DNA from 2 places in the Rhizobium sp. 'Codium 1' genome. Region 2 is predicted to be linked to the other one. Evidence: predicted binding sites of a transcription regulator. Region 2 holds the regulator's gene; the other holds the start of a gene.
The links. The regulator PhoB, encoded in region 2, activates phosphate uptake and scavenging genes when phosphate is short. The targets are predictions, from matches to a motif close to TGTCATNNANCTGTCAT.

Region 1: the regulator PhoB is predicted to act here: its motif matches at 1,784-1,800, upstream of ppk2 (polyphosphate kinase 2).

The regions. Positions count from the first base shown of each region.
Region 1 covers NZ_JAJGPW010000003.1:331,582-335,791, reverse strand. The annotation lists gene leuC (3-isopropylmalate dehydratase large subunit) at 114-1,523, opposite strand; gene LJE98_RS20150 (hypothetical protein) at 1,603-1,731, opposite strand; gene ppk2 (polyphosphate kinase 2) at 1,850-2,743, shown strand; gene LJE98_RS11025 (amino acid ABC transporter permease) at 2,751-3,572, opposite strand; gene LJE98_RS11020 (transporter substrate-binding domain-containing protein) at 3,610-4,210, opposite strand, start outside.
Region 2 covers NZ_JAJGPW010000001.1:646,648-650,857, forward strand. The annotation lists gene LJE98_RS03050 (aspartate aminotransferase family protein) at 1-516, opposite strand, end outside; gene LJE98_RS03055 (GcrA family cell cycle regulator) at 955-1,488, shown strand; gene phoB (phosphate regulon transcriptional regulator PhoB) at 1,619-2,302, opposite strand; gene phoU (phosphate signaling complex protein PhoU) at 2,328-3,041, opposite strand; gene pstB (phosphate ABC transporter ATP-binding protein PstB) at 3,088-3,873, opposite strand; gene pstA (phosphate ABC transporter permease PstA) at 3,909-4,210, opposite strand, start outside.

The DNA.
Region 1 (4,210 bases), on a different contig from region 2:
TTTTATGACGCCGCGACGATAACGCCTTCGAATGCCATTGCAACGCCCAGACAAAAAGAAACCGCCCGCTTTGAAGCGGGCGGCAGGTCTCACATCAAGCCTTGGAACGGCTCTTACCGCCAGTCGCGGATATCGACGAAATGGCCAGCGATTGCGGCGGCGGCGGCCATGGCCGGCGAGACGAGATGCGTGCGGCCCTTGAAGCCCTGGCGGCCCTCAAAATTGCGGTTCGAGGTCGAGGCGCAGCGCTCGCCCGGCTTCAGGCGGTCGTCGTTCATGGCGAGGCACATGGAGCAACCCGGCTCGCGCCAGTCGAAGCCGGCGGCCTTGAAGATCTTGTCGAGGCCTTCGGCTTCCGCCTGTTCCTTGACGAGACCGGAGCCCGGTACGATCATGGCCGATACGGTCGAGGCGACGGTCTTGCCTTCGACGACCTTGGCCACTTCGCGCAGGTCTTCGATACGGCCATTGGTGCAGGAGCCAATGAAGACGCGATCTACCGCGATATCGGTGATCTTGGTGCCCGGCTTCAGGCCCATGTAGTCCAGGGCGCGCCACTTGGAGGTGCGCTTGTTCTCATCCTGGATTTCATCCGGGTTCGGGACCGCGCCCTGGACCGAGATCACGTCCTCCGGCGAGGAACCCCAGGAGACGATCGGCGGCAACTTGGCGGCATCGAGCACGACAACGCGGTCGAAATGCGCGCCTTCGTCGGACTTCAGCGTCTTCCAATAGGCCAGGGCTTGCTCGAGGGCTTCACCCTTCGGCGCGCGGGGCTTGTCCTTGATGTATTCGAAGGTCTTCTCGTCCGGGGCGATCAGGCCGGCGCGGGCGCCGCCTTCGATCGTCATGTTGCAGACGGTCATGCGGCCTTCCATCGACAGGGCCTCAATGGCTTCGCCGGCGAATTCGATAACGTGGCCGGTGCCGCCAGCAGTGCCGATCTCGCCGATGATCGCGAGGATGATGTCCTTTGCGGTCACGCCTTCGGGCAACTTCCCGTCGACGCGCACCAGCATGTTCTTCGCCTTCTTCTGGATCAGCGTCTGGGTCGCGAGCACATGCTCGACCTCAGACGTGCCGATGCCGTGCGCCAATGCCCCGAATGCACCATGCGTCGAGGTGTGGCTGTCACCGCAGACGATTGTCATGCCCGGCAGAGTGAAGCCCTGTTCCGGACCGACGATGTGGACAATGCCCTGGCGCTTGTCGGAGGCCGAGTAATATTCAACACCAAACTCGGCTGCATTGGTGGCGAGCGCCTCGACCTGAATGCGGCTTTCCTCGTTCTTGATGCCGAGGTGCCTGTCCGGCGAGGTCGGCACATTGTGGTCGACCACGGCCAAGGTCTTCTGCGGGGCGCGGACCTTGCGGCCTGCCATGCGCAAGCCTTCGAAGGCCTGCGGCGACGTCACTTCGTGAACGAGGTGACGGTCGATATAGAGAAGACAGGTACCATCTTCCTGGCGATCGACAACGTGGTCGTCCCAGATCTTGTCGTAAAGGGTGCGAGGTGCGCTCATGGCTATGTTCCGTCCAGACTGAGGAAAGGATTTTGGAGTGTTCAGGATGCATCGGCGCCGCTCCTGCGGCGCGAGGCGCTCAGCCGCGAAGGCTCGCGAGTGCCCCTTGAACGCGCGCGAAGAACCGTGCCGGCAGACGCTTGTGGTCCTGCAGCACGATGAACTGGTTCGCGAGGCATCCGAATTTCGATCCCATGAGCGGCGTCATACCAGTTTTCATGAATGTCGGCAATTGGTTCGAGAGCCTTGTGACACGCGGCTGTCATGAAGCTTTCGCGCAAGCATGATTGATCTTCGTCCGTATCGCACCCCTTGGAGCCGTCGCCATGAACGAAGAGATCCACCGCATCAAGACCGAGCTTCTCGACAGTTTCGACGAGGAGCTGGAGCAGCAGCTGGACGAGGATCGGCTCGACCAGCTCGTCGCCGACGGCATGTCGGAACCCATGATCGACCGGAAGATCTATTTCCGCGAACTGTTTCGTCTCCAGCATGAGCTGGTCCGTCTGCAGGACTGGGTTCAATACAAGAAGCTGAAAATGGTCGTGCTGTTCGAAGGACGAGACTCCGCTGGCAAGGGCGGTGCGATCAAGCGCGTTACCCAGAGACTCAACCCGCGTGTCTGCCGGGTCGTGGCTCTGCCGGCGCCCACCGAGCGTGAGCGCAGCCAATGGTACTTCCAGCGCTATGTCCAGCACCTGCCCACAGCGGGCGAAATGGTCCTGTTCGATCGTTCCTGGTACAATCGGGCCGGTGTCGAGCGGGTCATGGGTTTTTGCGGACCCGACGAGCTGGAGGAATTCTTCCGCTCAGTACCGGAATTCGAGCGCATGCTGGTGCGTTCCGGCATCGTCCTGGTCAAATACTGGTTCTCGATCACGGACGAGGAACAGGAGTTTCGTTTCCGCATGCGCATCAACGATCCTCTGAAGCAGTGGAAGCTCTCGCCGATGGATCTGGAGAGCCGGGTCCACTGGGAAGACTACACCCGTGCCAAGGAAGAAATGCTGGAACGCACGCATATTCCCGAGGCACCCTGGTGGGTGGTGCAGGCGGTCGACAAGAAGAAGGCGCGGCTCAACATGATCGCCCATCTCCTGTCACAGGTGCCCTACGAACATGTGCCGAAAGAGGCGGTCCAGCTGCCGGCGCGTGTGCGAAACGATGACTATATCCGCCAGCCTGTGCCGCTGGAGATGTATGTGCCGGAACAGTATTGAACTCGTGTCAGCTACGGGTGCGCGTGCGCATCCGCTTCTCGAAGCCTCGCAAGAGAATCGACAATCCGATGGTCAGAACCAGATAGACATAGGCCACGATCGAGTAGGTCTCGAAAAAGCGGAAAGACCCCGAGGCATAGACCTTGCCCATCTGGGTGATGTCGGCGACGCCGAGCACGGAGACCAGCGAGGAGTCCTTCACCATGGCGACGAAATCGTTCGAGAGTGGCGGAAAGATGACGCGGATCGCCTGCGGGAAGACCACGAGCCGGAAGCGTTGGCTCCTGCTGAGGCCCAGCGCCTTGGCCGCCTCGATCTGCCCCTTGTCGATCGACTGTATGCCGGCACGGAAGATTTCCGCAATGAAAGCGGAATAGCCGATCGTCAGCGCTATGATGGTGCGCCACATCAGCGATACATCGCGCACGACCATGGGGTCGGTGAGGCCAGCCGATATGAGCGGGGTTGTGAGAATATTGTATAGCGCGACGAAGGCCGGGGCGCCCACGAAGGCGATGTAGAACAGGAGAACCAGGATCGGGATGCCGCGGACCACTTCCACATAGAAGCGGGCGATCTGGCGCAGGATAACACTATCGGACATGCCGAGAAGCGCAATCAGCAGGCCCAGCGCCGTTGCCAGGGCGAAACCGACCAGTGTGACAAAGATTGTCACCCAGAGGCCCTTGGACACGGTGTTGAACACCTGTGAATAGATGTCGCTGACAAAAATGACAGCAGCCAGGGAAAGCGCCAGAATCAGGAAGGCGACCAGCCACCAGGGCCGGTCGCCCTTCTCATCACCCTGGGGAAGGGTCTGAAATGCCATCAGTCTCCCGCCTTCAGGTCGCAGGGACGGATCTGGGTCATTCGCCCATTTTGTAGTCGAGGAACCACTTCTTGTTGAGTGCGTCCAGCGTGCCGTCGGCCTTCATCGCCCCGATCGCGGCATTGACCGGCGCCACCAGGTCGGAGCCCTTCGGGAAGATGAAGCCGAAGTCTTCCGAACCCAGCGGGCCGCCGATCAGTTTCAGGCCGCCATCCGAGGCGTCGACATAGCCCTTCCCGGCGGTGCCGTCCGTCAGCACGACGTCAACGTCGCCGGTCTTGAGGGCTTGCACCGTTGCGCCGAAGGTTTCGAACAACTTGATGCGTGGGTTCTGTTCGTTGCCGTCGAGGATCTCGTAGACGGCCGTATAAAACGGCGTCGTACCCGGCTGGGCGCCGACCAGCCCTTCCTGGAACTCACCGAAGCTCTTGCCATCGGTGAAACGGCTCTCGTCGCCGCGCACCAGCATGAATTGCTCCGAGCGCATATAGGGATCTGAGAAGTCTACCTTCTCCTTGCGGTCGTCCTTGATGGTGATCCCGGTCATGCCGATCTGGTACTGGTCATCAGAGACGGCCTGGATCATCGCGTCCCAGGAGGTGTTCTGGTATTCGACCTTGAAATTCAAACGCTTGGCG
Region 2 (4,210 bases):
CGCGGCCTTGAGTGCCTCAAGATCGCCGAACGGCACCTGGTCGAAGCCAGGCGCTTTGGGGCCGAAACCTTCCAGATATTTCTCCTGGCCACCCGCGGCGATCGTCGCAATGGTTCGACCGTGGAAGGCGCCTTCCATGGTGATGATGTGGAATTTCTCCGGATGCCCCTTGGCAAAGTGGTAACGGCGGGCAGTCTTGATCGCGCATTCCAGCGCTTCTGCGCCGGAATTGGTGAAGAAGACGCGCTCGGCGAAGGTGACCTCCGCCAGGCGCCTGGCCAGCGCCTCCTGACCCGGCACTTCGTAGAGGTTCGACAGGTGCCAGACCTTGTCGGCCTGGTCCTTGAGGGCACCGACGACATGCGGATGACCATGACCGACAGACGTGACGGCGACACCGGCTGCGAAGTCGAGATAGCGCTCGCCGCTTTCCGTCACCAACCAGACGCCCTCGCCTCGTTCGAAACGCAGAGGCGCCCGATTATAGGTCTGGTAGAGCGGCGTAGCTTCGGCCATGGCGTTCACGATCCTTTTCGACAATCCGTCACACCGGACGGTGCGGCCTCCACGAGGCTCCGAAAAAATTAAAAATGCCGCCTTGCGGCGGCGCGGGCACTATCCCCACTCACCCTTGCAATGTCAACGTTTTCTGCAGGAATCGCGGCAGTTGGAGCGATTTCGGCCAACACGCGCAGGACGAGTGCCGGCGAAGATTCCATCTGTTGCATACTTGACTCACTCGGGAAGCAAGTTGGGGAAAACCGCGAAATCGATTCCAGATGATTCCCGCGACTCTTGTCACGGAGTCAGCCGACCTCTAGGTTAAATTTCATTAACAGATTGCATGCGGCGGAAGTGCTCACCGACAATATCGAGGCGGTTTTGTTTCGGATTCATTCGAAGCAACGGTGACGGATTCTGCCATGACAGACGCGAGCGGCGGAGATGAATGGCATGAACTGGACTGATGAGAGGGTTGAAAGACTCAAGCGCCTCTGGGCCGAAGGCCTGAGCGCAAGCCAGATTGCAGCGCAACTGGGCGGCGTAAGCCGAAACGCCGTAATCGGCAAAGTGCACCGGCTTAACCTTCCGGGTCGCGCCAAGGCAGGAGGCAACTCGTCTGCGGCACGTCCGGCCAAGCGCCCTGCACAGACGCAGCGTCCGGCAAGTTTCCAGAACCGCCCGGCAGCCAGCACGACCACCCGCACCGTCACCCGCGCTGCAGGCGCCACGATGCTGAAGGAAGAGATCGAGGTCGAGGCCTACGAAGAGGTCGAAGTTCGGCGTTCCCTGAACGTGGTTGTTCCGATTTCGCGCCGCCTGGCACTGACGGAACTGACCGAGCGGACCTGCAAGTGGCCGATCGGCGATCCGATGAAGGACGACTTCCACTTCTGCGGCTGCGAAATCGCCGACAGCGCGCCCTACTGCACTTACCATGCAAAGCTCGCCTATCAGCCGGTCAGTGAACGCCGCAAGGCTCGCTGATCCCTCGGCCAGAGACAGAGACATCCAACGGGTCCTTCGGGGCCCGTCTTCTTTTGGCGCCCGCACCAACAAGGAAAAGGGGCCGCAGCGGATGATCCGCGCGGCCCCTTCGATCGTCTTGCAAGCCGGTTCAGGCTTCCATGGAGTAGCCCGCACCGCGAACCGTGCGAATGACATCCTGCATGTTGGAGAAATTCAGCGCCTTGCGCAGGCGGCCGACATGCACATCGACGGTGCGCTCGTCGACATAGATATCATGTCCCCAGACACCGTCCAGCAGCTGAGACCGGGAATAGACGCGCCCCGGGGAGGCCATGAGGAATTCCAAGAGCCGGAATTCCGTCGGACCGAGACGAACCTCGCGGCTCTTGCGATGAACACGATGTGTCTCACGGTCGAGCTCTATGTCCCCGCAACGCAGGACACTGGAGAGAACCTCGGGCTTGGCACGCCGCAGCATGGCCTTGACGCGAGCCATCAGTTCCGGCGTGGAGAAGGGCTTCACGACATAGTCATCTGCTCCCGTCGCCAGGCCACGAACCCGCTCGCTTTCCTCGCCACGGGCCGTCAGCATGATGATCGGCAGGCGCTCGGTTTCGGGGCGCACACGCAGGCGCCGGCAGAGCTCGATGCCCGAGACGCCCGGGAGCATCCAGTCGAGGATCAAGAGATCGGGAACCCGCTCCTGCAGGCGGATCTCTGCCTCGTCCCCCCGCAGGATCGTCTCGACTTCGTATCCCTCGGCTTCAAGGTTGTAACGGAGGAGGACCGACAGGGCCTCCTCGTCTTCCACCACGGCTATCTTCGGCTGCATCAAAAACCAACCTCGCTGGCCAACATCACTCGGTGATCGCACCGACGGAAGAGGTGAGGTCTTCCTTCGGGCGCTCGCCTTCCGGCTGTGCGCCGGTCGTCATGTAATAGATCGTCTCCGCGATATTCGTCGCGTGATCGCCGATACGCTCGATGTTCTTGGCGCAGAACAGAAGATGCGTGCAGCTCGTGATGTTGCGCGGATCTTCCATCATGTAGGTCAGGAGTTCGCGGAACAGCGAGGTGTAGATTGCGTCGATTTCTTCGTCGCGATCACGGATCGACTTGGCCTTCTCGGCCGAGCGCGTCGTATAGACGTCGAGCACTTCCTTGAGCTGGGCAAGCGCCAGGTCCGAGAGATGTTCGAGGCCACGGGCGAGCTTGCGCGGAACGCCGGTCGCCTGAATGGCCACCACACGCTTGGAGTTGCTCTTGCCGAGATCGCCGACACGCTCGAGGTCCGCAGCGATGCGAAGAGCGCCGATGATTTCGCGCAGGTCTGATGCGACCGGCTGGCGCTTGGCGATGGTCACGATCGCCTTGTCACCGATCTCGCGTTCCATGGCATCCATGACGACGTCGTCAGAAATGACCTTCTGCGCAAGTGCGGCGTCGGAATTGACCAGCGAGCGCACGCTTTCGGCGACCATCTGTTCCGCAAGACCGCCCATTTCGGAGATGCGGCGCATCAGGAACTTCAGTTCCTCGTCGAAGGCCGAGTAGATGTGAGAGGAGCCCATTTGAAACGTCCTTGAAATTGAGTTCAACCGTGAATGACGTCAGGGCTCAGCCGAAGCGGCCCATGATGTAATCCTGGGTGCGCTGGTCATCCGGGTTGGTGAACATCTTGTCAGTGTCGTTCTCCTCGACCAGCTCGCCGAGGTGGAACATAGCCGTGCGCTGGGAAACGCGGGCGGCCTGCTGCATCGAGTGGGTTACGATCACGATCGTGAAGTTCTCGCGCAGTTCATGGATCAGCTCCTCGACCTTTGCAGTCGCGATCGGGTCGAGCGCCGAGCAGGGCTCATCCATCAGGATGACTTCGGGGCTGACGGCAACGGCACGCGCGATGCAGAGACGCTGCTGCTGACCACCGGAGAGGCCGGTCCCGGCAGAGTCGAGACGATCCTTCACCTCATTCCAGAGGCCGGCCTTCTGCAACGCGATCGAGACGATCTCGTCCAGCTCGGCCTTGTTGCGGGCCAGGCCGTGAATGCGCGGACCATAGGCGACATTTTCGTAGATCGATTTCGGGAAGGGGTTGGGTTTCTGGAAAACCATGCCGACCTTGGCGCGCAGCTGCACGGGGTCAACCTTGGGGTCGTAGATGTTTTCCGCATCGATCTGGATGTTTCCCTCGACGCGGCAGCTCGCAATCGTGTCGTTCATGCGGTTGATGCAGCGCAGGAAGGTCGACTTGCCGCAGCCCGACGGTCCGATGAAGGCCGTCACGGAGCGGGGGCGGATGTCGATGTTGACGTCCTTGAGGGCGTGCTTGTCACCGTAAAACACCTGCACGTTGCGGGCGGTGATTTTGCTTTCAGTCATGGGTGGCGCTTTCGTCGTGGTCATCTTGGTCGCGAGATTGTTCATCATCATATAACTCCTTACCAGCGACGCTCGAAGCGGCGACGAAGAATGATTGCGATCAGGTTCATCAGGATCAGGAACACGAGGAGCACGATAATCGCACCGGAGGCACGCTCCACGAAGGCCGGGTCGCCACGCTGGGTCCAGTTATAGACCTGGACCGGCAAAGCGGAGGCCGGCTGGAAAAAGCCGTCCGGTGGACCGGCCGGGTATTCGCGCACGAAGGCAACCATGCCAATCAGGAGCAGCGGCGCTGTTTCACCGAGCGCGCGGGCAAGACCGATAATCGCGCCAGTCAGGATGCCCGGCATGGCCAGCG